2 regions of the Lysinibacillus pakistanensis genome follow, and region 1 is predicted to be linked to the other one. Evidence: riboswitches for the same ligand, from Rfam matches in the RefSeq annotation. Region 1 holds a riboswitch; the other holds the start of a gene.
The links. A riboswitch is a leader RNA that binds a small molecule or an ion and turns the genes downstream of it on or off. The one in region 1 is predicted to bind cobalamin.

Region 1 (7,391 bases):
TTGATTTAGTTATCGATAACTTCTTAAACTGGGCAAAAAAATACGTTTAACATAACGAAAGTCCTGTAAGTACTAGGTATACTTACAGGACTTCATGTTGTTGAAATACTATTAAGTCAATGAAATCAAGGTGACAAATTAAAAAGTATAGCCCTTTTTCAAAACGAGGGGTTGATCTCCGTTCCGACTGAGTGCTTTCCTGGGGGCGTCCGATGAGCCGCTTCACTCGCATGCTCGCTCCAGGGTCTCATCTGTGACGCTGTGAACTGCACCCCCTTATATTAGATTTTTTAAGTCCAATATTTTGGGTGCAGTTCATAGCGAGACAGACGAGACCCTGCACGGAGCGTCAGCGCAGGAAGCGGCTCGTCGCTCGCCCACAGGAAAGCGAGTAGCCTGGAACGGAAATCACCTTTATTTTGGCTAAATATTCACAAAGGGTCCCTTGACCATTTAGTTTTTCAACACTATGAAGTCCTGTAAGTACTAGGTATACTTACAGGACTTTTTAACTTCTGCTGAAACGAATAAAGCACTTGAATGGTGGTAGAATGTTAAAAGAGATGCTCGATTAAAAATGCTGTACTACTGCATAAAATCTTCATATTTTTACGTTATACTTTTGACGTGATTCAGCCAAATGTTTTGTACCGCAAGCGAAGCGTCAGGTACAGAATACTAGATGTTGTATTTTTCCTATTCAGCGAACATATAAACGCATGATAATGCCCTGCAGATGTCACGGAATTTTTGGAAATCTCAAAATGGTGGTTAGCAAATGAGAAAACTTTCACTAAAGCTTGGAATCATTTTTTTTATTACATTATTTTGCATTGAAACATTTATGATGTTCTTTTTGCATACTTCTTTAACCAATTCAAGGGTTGAAGAGGAACTAACAAGCTTGCAGGCAAGAGGAAACTCTCATAGAACAATATTAGAGCGAAATTTTGACAAGGAGACCCTAGCTCATATTGTATTAATGGAGTCAGAGGAAGATACAGATGTAGTTATTACAAATATATCAGGAAAAATACTGGCGTCTTCAAACCCACATCCTGAAATCAAAGATTATATAAATCAATTAGAGAATACTGTTCCTTATAATGGGGAAATACTGCAGCGTCATTGGCAAAATGAAAAATATATTGCAACCATTAGTCCAATTCAAAAGCAGCAGAGAACAGTTGGATATGTTTTTATGTTTCAAAATACAGTTTCAATCCATGCATTAATGGAGCGCTTAAATAAGCATTTTTTAATTGTTGGATTTGTTTCAGGTCTTGTAACCATTGCTGTCATTATTGTTTTATCTAGAAAGCTAGCTCACCCTTTAATTCAGATGAAAGAAGCTACTATGAAAATGAGTAATGGTGACTTTTCCGTGACACTTTCTTCGAACGGTAGGGATGAACTAAGTGATCTTGCTATAGCAATTCAGCATTTATCAGATGAGTTGAATCATTTAAGACAGGATCGAAAAGATTTTTTATCAAGCATTGCCCATGAGCTTAGAACGCCCTTAACTTTTATAAAAGGCTATGCGGATATTCTCTATAAACGTAATTTGACGGAGCAGGATCGGCAAAAATATTTAGGTATTATTATAGAAGAAACAAATCGGCTTTCACATTTAATAAGGGAATTATTTGAACTAGCTAAAATGGACGAAAACTCCTTTATTATTGAAAAAGAATGTCTTCAATTGAATGAGTTTTTGGAAAATATTAGAGGGAAATTGAGTCCTGCATTTCAAGAAAAACAGCTGCATTTTAACGTTCATTGCGAAGAAGGATTAACTTTAATGGCTGATGCTGCAAGACTGGAACAAATATTAATGAATCTCCTCAAAAATGCTTTATCATATTGTTCATCAGGTGACGTTATCTCCGTCATAGCAAAAAGACAGGACGATTTAGTATCTATACTCGTTAAAGATACTGGAAAGGGAATTCCCCAAAAGGATTTACCTCATATTTTTGAACGATTTTATCGTGTTGAAAAATCTCGTAGTCGTGCATTAGGGGGCGTTGGACTGGGGCTTTCAATTGTAAAAGAGCTTGTTCAGGCGCATGGAGGAGAAATAACAGCCCAGAGTAAAGAAAATAAAGGAACAACTTTTATCTTAACGTTTAAAGGAGTCAAAAAGTATGAAAACAATACTACTCATTGATGATGAACCTAGAATGTTAGACTTGCTTAAGCTTTATTTAGAGCCTGTTTTCACATGTAAGGAAATGGTATCCGTTCAGAAGGCTCTGATCTATTTAGAAGAAAATCATGTAGATCTGGTACTTTTAGATATCATGATGCCAGAAATGGATGGTTGGCAGGTCTGTAAAGAAATAAGGAAATTTTGGGATGTGCCCATCATCATGCTAACAGCAAAAGGGGAGCATACTGATATGGTAAAAGGTCTAAATCTAGGAGCAGATGATTACATTCTGAAACCCTTCGATGAAGAAGTGTTACTAGCACGTATTAATGCTGTTCTAAGGAGGGCAAAAAGTGATGAAAATATTGTGTCGTTTGAGGGATTACATTTAAACAAGGAATCCTTTGAAGTGGGTTTTAGACAGAAGGAAATATCCTTAACGCCTAAGGAATTTGAGATGCTAGCCTTATTTTTAGCGCATCAAAATAAGGTTTTTACTAGGGAGCATCTTATTAATACTGTATGGGGTTACAATGATTCGATAGAGGATCGAACAATTGATTCACATGTACGTAATTTACGAGAGAAACTACGGAAAAGTGGTTTTCCTGCTGATGATTATTTACAAACTGTTTGGGGGCTTGGCTATAAATGGCTTAAGTCGGCAGGAAGAAATGCTTTAGAGCTTAGAAGCTAGAAGAACCTCTGCTAGAAGTCTACAGAGGTTCAGCGGCTTATTCTGCTTTTAATTCGTCCTCAGTTACCCATTTATGATTTTTTACAGACTCTCCATTTGTAGTAGCTGTATAATCAATCATATAAACAGTTGTTTGGACTGCTTTATCAATCCGAGCAGTCGCATTTTCCATGCCCGTCATATGAGATGCATTTGTCTTAACCTCAGTGCCAGAGGCTAATGGAGCTAAATCTGGATTAATCAATTCCTCATGAATAACCCACTTATGATTTTCTACACGCTGACCACCTGTAACTGGATCATAGGAGACAATATATGCAGTAGAATCATATGCGCCTACAATTGTTGCTTTTGCTCCCTCCATACCTTCCATATGTCCATCGGTAATAATAGCTGTGCTTCCTACTGGAAATTTAGGATTTATGGCAGTTTTCAACGCTACGGGCACCTCACCCGAGCTAGAATGGTCCATTGTTGAATGATCCATCTTTGTATTCTGCTCAATGTCATTGTCCTTTTTAGTTCCTGATTCTGTCTTGTCAGAGCAAGCTGATAACGCTAGTAAAGTAATTACTGTTAGGAAACTAATATACCAACTTCTTTTTATCTTCCTCCATTATTCCTCCTCACTATTTACATCTAATGTAGCAAATAAATGTGCAGAAATAATGGAAGGATTAAAAGAAATACACCATCTAGTAGGATTGGCGTTTTAAGAATTCAACTATTTTATTGGTATTATTTTTAATATCCTTTGTAGACGATGCGCAAAAATACCAGCAAAGACTGCTAAAATAATATCCTTTGGCAAAGGTGGCATCATCCAAAGCCAGGCCATCTTATAATTGAAAGCATCTGGAGCGCTAGCCCATAGCTTATAAGCAAAGTACATCCAATTTGTCCCTAGTAAATAATTAATAGCTGTAGCAATTACTGCAGCAACAATATAGCTTTTCTTTGTTCCGCTACGCTCAACAATCAGTCCTGCGATAAATGCAGCTAAAATAAATGTGACAATAAAGCCAAATGTAGGGCTCAAGATTTGTCCAAAGCCGCCACCAAAACGTGCAAATACAGGTGCACCAGCTAAGCCAATGCACATATATACCGTACAAGCAAGTGCCCCCTTTCTACTACCAAGAACGAGTCCAGCTAATATAGCAAAGAAAGTTTGCAATGTGATGGGGACTCCGCCTACAGACATGAAAGGGACAATAGAAGTAATATTTGCACCAATCATCATTAATGTTGAAAATAATCCAATATAGGCAATATCTACTGTTCTTAATCTATGATGAGAGTGTTCTGCAACTGTTGCCATAATTTCACTCCTGTCTATTAAAGTTATTAATAGTGTATGAAAATAAAATATTTGTGTCAACCTATAATTTATATTAGGTTAACTCAATGATAATTAATAGACTAACTACTTAAATGTATGATAGAATCGTCATAATTTTAATAGTTTGGATACTAATGGTGTGACATCTTATACAAAGTGTCACTTAAAAGGGAAGTCGGTGAAAATCCGACGCTGTCCCGCAACTGTAATGAGGAGTTTTATGATGATTTAGCCACTGTTTAAGGAACGGGAAGGTAATCATAAAACGTTGATTCGAAGCCAGGAGACCTGCCATTTAGTGATAGTTGTAATGCCCACGAGGATGAACGCATTTACGGATAATAGAAGGAAATCTTTCTGACTTTGTTGATGATTCTAGGGTATTTCTATGCATACTATGCATGAAATACTCTTTTTTATTGCTTCATATCTATTACGGTTGATTAGGAGTATTATACATATGAATAAAAAATTTATACTATTATCACTGTCTCTGTTTCTAATTCTAATCATTTCTATGACTTTGGCTGTTATGGTTGGATCTGTTTCCATCACACCACTTTATGTGTGGCAGGTTATCCTGTCCAAAATTCCAATCGTCCAAAATTTTATAGAGCAGGATTGGAGTCGCTCGCAAGAAATTATCATTTGGCAAATACGGGTGCCACGCGTCTTGTTGGCTGCCATCGTAGGAGCAGGCTTAGCAATTGCAGGAGCAGCTATACAGGCCCTTGTGCGTAATTCTATAGCTGAACCATACATATTAGGAATATCTTCAGGGGCAACAGTCGGTGCTACAGCTGTTATTATTTTAGGTGCATTTTCATTCCTAGGAATTTTTGCTCTTTCAGTATCTGCATTTTTAGGATCACTACTTGCCATATTGTTAGTGTTTTTCCTTGCTCGTGTTGGAGGAAAAATATCTGTCTTTAGACTTTTACTTGCTGGAATGGCAGTATCGTTTATTTTATCTGCTATTTCGAATTTTATTTTAATGATGGCAAAGCAAGAGGGTGGAATTAAGGCAGTTATGTATTGGATGCTTGGAAGTCTGGCTGGTGCAAAATGGAGTAATATAATTATTCCTACAGCCATTTTCATCGTCGTGTTTGCCTTACTGTGGCTCCATTATCGTCATTTAAATTTATTATTGCTTGGGGAAGAGGCAGCAGTTACATTAGGCGTCAATATCCAACAGTTTCGTTTACAGCTTATCCTACTAGTATCTTTATTAACGGGTGTGCTTGTTGCAGTAAGCGGCTCTATTGGATTTGTTGGCTTAATTATTCCACATATTGTTCGCATAATTGTAGGTTCTAACTATAAATATGTAATACCAATTAGTGCTTTATTAGGAGGTATTTTTTTAGTTTGGGCAGATGCGATTGCTCGAATTTTGATAGCTCCTGAAGAAATGCCGATTGGAATTATTACTGCTTTTTGTGGAGGACCATTTTTCATTTGGCTACTGCGCCGTAATAATTATTCTTTCGGTGAAGGAGATTAAACCTATGACATTAGAAGCAAGGCAGGTATCCTATTCCATTCAGGATCAACGCATATTGCATGAGGTTAGTATGCAAATAAGGGAAAAGCAATTTGTTGGGCTAATTGGTCCAAACGGTAGCGGGAAGTCAACCTTATTAAAAAATATGTACCGCCTATTAAAGCCTGAAAATGGTACGGTTCTGTTAAATGAGCAGGATATTTTTAAGCAATCAAGTAAAAACATTGCTAAAAATTTGGCGGTAGTAAGTCAAGAAACACCGGTTTTATTTGACTTTACAGTACATGACTTAGTAAGTATGGGAAGAACACCTCACAAAAAACTATTGGAACTTGATCAAGAACGAGATTTTCAAATTGTGAAGGATGCATTAAATCAAACAGGTATCACACATTTAGAAAAACGTAGCTTCAGCTCTTTGTCAGGTGGAGAAAAAAAACGGGTGATGGTAGCACGTGCACTTGCTCAGCAAGCACAGATACTTATTTTAGACGAGCCAACAAATCATTTAGATATACAGCATCAATTACAGCTAATGGATTTAATTCAAACTTTGCATTTAACCGTTGTTGCTGCTTTGCATGACCTAAATATTGCGGCTATGTATTGCGATCAAATTTATGTTTTACAGCAAGGTCAAATCGTTTGCTTTGGTACACCGGAAGAAGTGCTTACACCAGCATTGTTACAAGATGTATTTGGTGTTTATGCCGATATACAAACTCATCCTCTTACAGGTAAGCCGTATTTAACGTATGTATCGGAGCAATATACAAGGAAAATATTAAAATATTGATAGTATGAAAAAAGGCGTATCACTTAGTACGGATACGCCATGTTGTTTATCATTAATAGGACTGTGGTTAATGGAGGATAATGCTTCATTTACTGCAAACATTATTAATAAATTCTACCGAAGCTAGCAGCAAAATAAATTAAGATATGGCTTTTAAACCTGCTACACCAATGATAATGGCAACGATACTAATCAAACGGGTACGGTTTTTGGATTCGCCGAAAAATATAATATTTACAAGGACAGCCCCAACAGTCCCAATACCAATCCATACAACATAGGCGATGCTTAACTGTAAATAGTTAAAGGAGGCATATAATAGCGCAAAGGATAACCCAAACCCACCCACATATATAAATAAATTACGAAGCGTTTTTTTCTGACTGTAGAAGCGTAAGCCTACCACCCCGATAATTTCTGATACTGCAGCTAATAATACAAGTAACCAGCCCATTATGCATTAGCTCCTTTCTTATCATCATGATCTCTAGCAGTGTTATCGGCTAATTTAAGACCAATAACCCCTAGAACTAAAATAAACATAAAAATCGCTTTCATAGTGTGAAACTCTCCTTCAAAAATGAAAATGTCCATTAATGTGGTACCAATTGTTCCTGCCCCAGCAAAGATCGCATAAACTGTGCCAGTAGGTAGGTTTTCACATGCTTTCGATAAGAAATGGAAGTCCGTAGCGATTAAGGCTATGATAATAATCCAATGCCACCAAGAATATGCGGTATTAAAGCCAAAAATCCAAAATAATTCAAATAAACTTGTTAGTCCAACATACAGCCAATCTCTTTTCATTGTTCAATGTCCTTTCGTTTAATCATATTTATGACTGACATTCAGTCATTTATAGTGTGAAAAAGAACGCCACTTATGTGTGACGTA
Region 2 (7,391 bases), 1.5 Mb from region 1:
AGGATGAGAATAATGTTCATGCGCGCGTTCATAGCGAATATATGGTATATTTGCTTGCTCCGCTGCTGCCATGGCATTTTTTGAAGCTTCCTCAGCAAAAGGATGAGAGGCATCTACAACTAAACGATAGCCTTGTTCTGTCATAATTGCTGCCATTTCCTCAGCTGTTAACCGTCCAACTAAATGAGGTAGACCCACCTCAGCAAGGCTAGAGGCTGCTGACTCAGTAACAACTGTTGCTGTTACCTGATATCCTGCTGACTGTATTTCAAGAGCTAAGTTTCTGGCATCACTTGTCCCTGCTAACATGAAAATCATTTCACAGACTCCTCTTCATGGTGGTGGTCATGTTCGTGATGATGATCATGGTGGTCGTGATCATGGTCATGATGGTGATGATGATGCGCATGACCATGCACTGCTGCATAAGCTCGATAGTTTTCTAAATCCTGCATACCTGTTGATGTCCCATTTACAGCCTGCTCAATACGCTCAAGTAGCACATTTTGCAAGCGTTCATGATACCCAAAATAGTCAGCAATTTGAATATCACACTCTGGGTATTTGTCGTTAAATTGTTGACACATACCATTCATGCGTTCCATTAGGATGCCCGTGAATAAAAAGTATGGAAGCATAATGATCTTTTTAGCACCTAGCTTAACACAGCGCTCAATTCCCTCTTCGACACGAGGATCCGTTACCCCCATAAAGGCACTTTCTACATATTTCACAGGCAATTTTTCCCATAGCAGACGTGTAATTTTATAAAAGTCTCCATTTGCATATGGGTCACTGCCGCCTCGTGCAATTAATAATATAGCTGTATCCTGTTGCTCCTCTTCAGCATTGAAGCCGATTTCAACTAAACGATCCTCTAAAATTGCAAATATCTCTTCATGGACACCGATTGTTTGACCATATGTGAATGTAATATGTGGATAATGTTCACGCGCATGCTCAATTTCTGCTGGAATATGTAGCTTTGAATGTCCTGCATGAAGAAGAATGATTGGAATCACATGCACCTCTGTTGCACCCTTCTTGACACAGTTTGTTATACCCTCTTCAATGTTTGGAGAAGCAAACTCCAAGAAACACGTTTCTACTAAGAAGCTATCATCAATACGAGGTGCCATTTGCTCGATAAATGTACGCACCTCATCATTTCCTGCTGCTAAACGGCTCCCGTGGCCGACAAATAAAATTGCTTTCATCTCATTACTCCTCACTAGTCACCGCATGGAGCGGGCTCTACTTTTATTTTTGAAGACATGTCCTGATACGTAAAATGCAGAATCTTTTTCACACGCTTAAAATACTTAAACAGACGTTCATTTGGATGGGCATTTGCTTTATACTCTTCAATGATGTCCGTAATGAGCGGAATAAGTTGTTCAGGCTCTAGTCCCTCTACAACTGGCTGTGCAGCATGTGCTGTACGACCAACTGGCTTTGCCCCAATAAAAACATCGAACTTACTTTTACGATAAACAATACCAATATCATCAAATACTGCTCGATAGCATGCCATACCACAGCCATTAAAGCCAATATTCAACGTTTTCGGTAAAGACATTCCGCCAAGCTGCTTCTGAATCTCCTCGGCATATGGAATCGAATCAGCCTTTTCCCCATAACAGAAGTCACAAGCCTTTAATGATAGTACATCCCCAATCGGAGCCAGTAAGAATCCAACCTCAAGTAGCTTTGCTGTAATTTTTTCTGGCTCCGTTGTTGGAATTTTTAAATGGATTTGATGGTCTGGCGTGTATTCCATCGTTCCATCCTTCCCGACAACCTCTGCTAGCGTCATCATCTGTTTCGGGGTAAAAAATTTATTGGCTACTCCTGGGCTCACAGCTAACTCAAAGATAGATTCGATTTTTTGTTGCACAAGCTTGGGCGTTGCCTTTACCTCACTTGTTCCGTTGACCATCGCTAAGGCTGCTGTCGCCATCTCAAGTGAAGTTTTTTTTTGCTTTGGATTAGGAGAAATGGCTAAACTGGGCTCGATACGATTAGCGTTGGGATCTGCCGCAAAGTCATTGCGTGCCTCTCCTGTTTCTTGATTCATTGCCCATGGTTCATTTTCTTCCCTTAAACGTTGGTGTGGACGTAATGGCTGCTTCTCCTCACCAAGTGTGTATTTGCGCTGATAGCCACGTGGTGTAATCATTTTATTATCATAGAAAAATGTTGATGAATTCCCGATAATAACCGTTGTCAGCATCCCAATATCATGCTCTAGCATTTCTGCTAAAGTTGTCATGGTAACCTCCTGACGGTCACGATAAGCGCTTTTAACAAGTCCCACTGGTGTATCAGGTGAACGATATTCTAATAAAATGCGTTGGGCCTCCACAATTTGTCTTGTCCGTCGACCACTTTTTGGGTTATACAGTGCAATCACAAAATCCGCCATCGCTGCTGCTTCCACTCGCTTCGCAATTAAATTCCATGGTGTTAGGTGGTCACTTAAACTAATCGTACAAGCATCATGCATAATTGGTGCACCTAGTAAGCTTGCACATGAGTTGATAGCAGAAATACCTGGAACAATTTCTACCTCTACACCGGTTGCCTCCGTCCAACCAAGCTCGATTAATACCTCATACACTAACCCTGCCATTCCATATACACCAGAATCACCGCTGGAAATAACGGAAACAATATTCCCTGCCTCTGCTTGGCGTACCGCTTCCTGCGCACGAGATACTTCCTCCGTCATACCCGTACTAACAATGGATTTTGCACTAACTAAGTCCTGAATTAGCTCTACATATGTTTTATAGCCTATGATCATATCACTCTGTTGTAATGCCTCCACAGCCCGATGCGTAATATGATTAAAATCACCAGGCCCAAAGCCAACTACGAAAATCTTCCCTTTTTGCGCCATTTTGTTACCCCTCTTTCACCTTTTCGATGCCTTTAATGGCTGTTGTTTGTGCTGTCCGCTGTAATGTGCCCTCACGAAGCGTAAAAACATGTTCATGGTGCAGTGACTCATGATGTAAATCCTGCACAAGTGCCCTCGCATGTTCAGTTGTTGGCACACGGTACCAATTCCCTTGCGGATAAGCAATGACAACACATGCATCCTTACATCTGCCATTACAACGTGTCCGGGTTGTATGTATTTTTTTATCAAGTGCCTGCACCTGTATCTCATCACGAATGGCTTGCGTAATTTCCTCTGCTTCTTTTTTCATACAGCTACTGCCATTACAAATAAAAAGATGTGTCTGCATCCCCTCTAAATTCCAAGTAGTCATCGTTGTTCTCCCCTCAATACGTTTAGGAACAAGAAAAACCTTTACTCTAATCGAAGAGTAAAGGTTTTGTAGAAGCCAAATAAAGTCGAATAAATTACAGGTATTCGCCTTTGCTTCAACTTCTCCCTCCGAAAAGTTTGCATGCATCATTCCATAAGCAGGTTTCCTGACTTAAGCTTCCATTTACTTTCGCGCCTTCCCAAGTTTGCACTAGTGGCATTTGCGATTTCATCAGCTATTACAGTAGCGGGGGCTGTATTGGACTTTCACCAATTTCCCTATTATCTTGAAAATATTCAAGCACTTATGTATGTTTTTATATCAAATTTGTATGTTTAACATGAATTTAAAACTGTCTCTATCATATCTTAAAATTTTAAAATTACAATATTTCTCTCTAAAATTGTGACATTTTCATTAAAATTTCATCAAAAAATTCGTAGAAAAAAGAAAAATTTCTCTTTTATTTTATCAGAATTTTCTAGATTGTACCTCAATTTTAAAAATTTTTTCTAAAAAAAGATAGCACCATGATGGAAAATTATGTTACACTTTGTCGTGAAATCTCACAACTTCATCTTTTTTCGGTGCGAAGTGCTTATCATTTCGCTTAAAAGGGAAGCCGGTTCAAGTCCGGCGCGGTCCCGCCACTGTACTAGGGAGTTTTATAGAGAATGTCACTGTCCAACGGATGGGAAGGCCTATAAAATGAGGAACTAAAGCCAGGAGACCTGCCGAAAAGAATGTGAACGTTTCAACCTACGAGGATAGGTGTGCGGCTTAGTAGAATCGAATTCTATTTGTTTTAGCTATGCACTTTTCCCATGGAGAAGTGTTTTTTATTTTTCGCACGCTAATTCAAAAACTATATGTAAGGAGGAGAAGTTTTGAAATTCTCAGGCTGGAAGCTTAGTTATTTCTTATTGGCATTTTTATTTGTGCCAAATCGTGCATTCGCCATGCATATAATGGAGGGCTTTTTACCAATTGAGTGGGCCATTTTCTGGTGGGTTGTATCTATTCCATTTATTATTTTAGGATTACGTTCAATTCGTAAAACGATCGATGCAAACCCTGAAACAAAAATGATTTTAGGACTATCAGGTGCCTTTGCCTTCGTCTTATCAGCATTAAAAATTCCTTCAGTAACTGGAAGCTGCTCGCATCCAACAGGAGTTGGACTCGGTACAGTTCTTTTTGGTCCATTAGCAATGAGTGTAATCGGAACAATTGTATTATTATTCCAAGCTTTACTTTTAGCGCATGGAGGGCTTACAACTTTAGGAGCAAATGCCTTTTCTATGGCAGTAGTTGGTCCAATTATTGCTTATTATGTATTTAAAGGCTCGCAAAAAATGGGTCTTTCATTTTCTTTAGCTGTGTTTTTAGCTGCTATGCTTGGTGACTTAGGTACATATATTGTCACTTCTGTTCAATTAGCTCTTGCTTTCCCTTCTGAGGTTGGTGGCTTTATGGCGTCATTCACAAAATTTGCAGGTATTTTTGCATTAACACAAATCCCTCTTGCTGTTAGTGAAGGGATTTTAACCGTAGTCGTGATGAACTTCTTGAAAAAATACAATGTGAGCGAATTAAAAGCATTACATGTTTTTTCAACAAAGGAGGCACATTAGAATGAAAAAAAACTTATTACTGCTAGCTATCGTTGTGTTATTAGCAATTATCCCTCTATTCATTCAAAAGGGTGCAGAATTCGAAGGAGCAGATGGTGAAGCAGAGGCAGCAATCGGTGAAATAAATGCTGACTACGAACCATGGTTTGAAAGCTTATGGGAACCACCAAGTGGAGAAATTGAAAGCCTACTATTTGCACTACAAGCTGCTATAGGTGCTGGATTTATCGGATACTTTATTGGCTTAATGCGCGGCAAACATAAAGAAAGTTAAGTATGTTACTCATTGATAAGTATGCATATATGAATAAGCTAGCGTCTGTTCATCCGCTAGAAAAAATGTTGTTTTCTTTTGGACTATTATTATTGTCGCTTATCATGAGAGATGAACGAATTTCACTCATTACATTTATTGTAATGAGTGCTTTTATCATTATAGGCGCTAAAATCCCTGTGAAATATTATTTAAAACTATTATTGTTACCCGGATTTTTTTTACTATCTAGCTTACTATCTATTCTAATTTCAATAGCCCCAGCGGCTAACGAATTACCTGCACATATTTGGGCATTTTCTTTCAATGATTGGACAATTTTTGTGGGCAATGCAAGCTTAGTTACAGCAAAGCAACTTTTTTTCATCGTTCTAGGCAGTGTCAGTTGTTTATATTTTTTAATCCTAACAACATCTGTACAGTCTATTTGTCATGTGTTACGACAATGTAGAATTCCTGCCCTGTTTGTTGAACTAGTGGAATTAACATATCGATTTATTTTTATTTTTTTAGACAGTATGCAAAAAATTCATCTTGCTCAGCAGGCACGACTTGGTTATCACTCACCTGCCCAGTGGCTACGCTCTATATCTATGCTTATTGCCGCATTATTTGCTGAAATGTTCCAACGAAGCCGTGAACTTAATAATGCCATGCAAGCACGAGGTGGCGAAACGGTCTATTGGCAGGAGAATGCAACCTATAGCATGAAAAACTGGCTAGGTATTGCAGCTATCTTACTATTCCTCATCGTGTATGGAGGGTTTTTCTAATGACCACAGACTTTTACTTTGAACTAAATCAGCTTTCTTACGCCTATGCAGATGGGACACACGCCCTAACAGATATTACACTCCAAATTCCGAAGGGCAAAAAAATTGCCTTACTTGGTCATAATGGAGCGGGAAAATCTACATTATTTCAGCATCTCAATGGCATTCTTAAACCAACTACTGGAACGATAGCCTTTTGTGGCGAGGAGCTACATTATAGTAGAAAAGCATTAAAAGAGTTACGTCAACAGGTTGGCATTGTTTTTCAGGATGCAGACAATCAGCTGTTTTCTGGTACAGTAAAGCAGGATATTGCATTTGGACCTTTGAACCTCGGCTGGACAACTACAAAAATAGAGGAAAAAATGGCTTGGGCAGTTGCACAAACAGAGGTGGAAGCATTACTCGATAAACCAATACATTTTTTAAGTGTGGGTCAGAAAAAACGGGTAGCCGTGGCAGGCGTACTAGCAATGGAGCCATCTGTTTTACTATTGGACGAGCCAACCGCAGGACTCGATAATTATTATGCTGCACAAGTTTTGCAATATTTAGCGAAATTAGAAAACGGAAATCGCACCATTTTATTGGCCACCCATGACATCCCATTAGCCTATGAATGGGCAGATCAAATAATCGTTATGGAAGGTGGAAAAATCATCTATAATGGGGACCCTGTTGAGATGTTTTATCAGGAGGATTTACTGCAACGTGCTCATCTGGAACGTCCCTGGGTCTTTGAAATGGCGCTTGCTTTACAAAGTAAAAAATTATTGAAAGAAAACATTAAGTTACCTCGTTCAAAAGAAGATTTACAGAAACTAATTGAGCTAATTTGAGGGTTTGTATCTGAGTTGTTTTTTAGAAAATTGAAGTACTTTGCTTTGGTACCCTAGCTTTTTCTTGGGGGATGTTAGCTCTTTGGCGTCTACCTGAGCAAGTCTTAAGGGAAGACGAGCTCTTTGGTATCTCACCTGCGCGTGTTTTGAGGGAGCCGAGCTCTTTGGCTTTTCACCTAAGCGAGTATTAGGCGAAGACGAGCTCTTTGGCTTTTCATCTGAGCGAGGTTTGAGGGGAGCTAGGCTCTTTGCCTTCTCACCTGAGCGTATTTTGAAGGAAGCTGAGCTCTTTGACTTCTCACCCGAGCGAATTTTGAAGGAAGCCGAGCTCTTTGACTTCTCACCCGAGCGAATTTTGAAGGAAGACGAGCTCTTTAGCTTCTCACCTGAGCGTATTTTGAGAGAAGCCAAGCTCTTTAGCTTTCTACCTGAGCGTATTTTGAGAGAAGCCGAGCTCTTTGACTTCTCACCTGAGCGTATTTTGAGAGAAGCTGAGCTCTTTGGCTTTTCACCTGAGCGTATTTTGAGAGAAGCCGAGCTCTTTGGCTTTTCACCTGAGCGTATTTTGAAGGAAGACGAGCTCTTTGACTTTT

Region 2: another riboswitch for cobalamin. It lies ahead of QNH24_RS15730 (energy-coupling factor ABC transporter permease); the one in region 1 lies ahead of QNH24_RS23245 (FecCD family ABC transporter permease).

The regions. Positions count from the first base shown of each region.
Region 1 is NZ_CP126101.1:4,666,913-4,674,303, reverse strand. Features, by position in the region: gene QNH24_RS23270 (NADPH-dependent FMN reductase) at 1-50, shown strand, start outside; gene QNH24_RS23265 (HAMP domain-containing sensor histidine kinase) at 779-2,173, shown strand; gene QNH24_RS23260 (response regulator transcription factor) at 2,151-2,852, shown strand; gene QNH24_RS23255 (YdhK family protein) at 2,890-3,339, opposite strand; gene QNH24_RS23250 (biotin transporter BioY) at 3,577-4,173, opposite strand; cobalamin riboswitch at 4,313-4,504, shown strand; gene QNH24_RS23245 (FecCD family ABC transporter permease) at 4,655-5,701, shown strand; gene QNH24_RS23240 (heme ABC transporter ATP-binding protein) at 5,706-6,497, shown strand; gene QNH24_RS23235 (DMT family transporter) at 6,637-6,951, opposite strand; gene QNH24_RS23230 (DMT family transporter) at 6,951-7,304, opposite strand; gene QNH24_RS23225 (TetR/AcrR family transcriptional regulator) at 7,378-7,391, opposite strand, start outside.
Region 2 is NZ_CP126101.1:3,166,381-3,173,771, forward strand. Features, by position in the region: gene cobK (precorrin-6A reductase) at 1-318, opposite strand, end outside; gene QNH24_RS15715 (sirohydrochlorin chelatase) at 315-1,217, opposite strand; gene cobJ (precorrin-3B C(17)-methyltransferase) at 1,232-2,902, opposite strand; gene QNH24_RS15725 ((2Fe-2S) ferredoxin domain-containing protein) at 2,907-3,278, opposite strand; cobalamin riboswitch at 3,418-3,600, opposite strand; cobalamin riboswitch at 3,847-4,031, shown strand; gene QNH24_RS15730 (energy-coupling factor ABC transporter permease) at 4,166-4,912, shown strand; gene QNH24_RS15735 (energy-coupling factor ABC transporter substrate-binding protein) at 4,914-5,186, shown strand; gene cbiQ (cobalt ECF transporter T component CbiQ) at 5,189-5,959, shown strand; gene QNH24_RS15745 (energy-coupling factor ABC transporter ATP-binding protein) at 5,959-6,798, shown strand; gene QNH24_RS15750 (hypothetical protein) at 7,070-7,391, shown strand, end outside.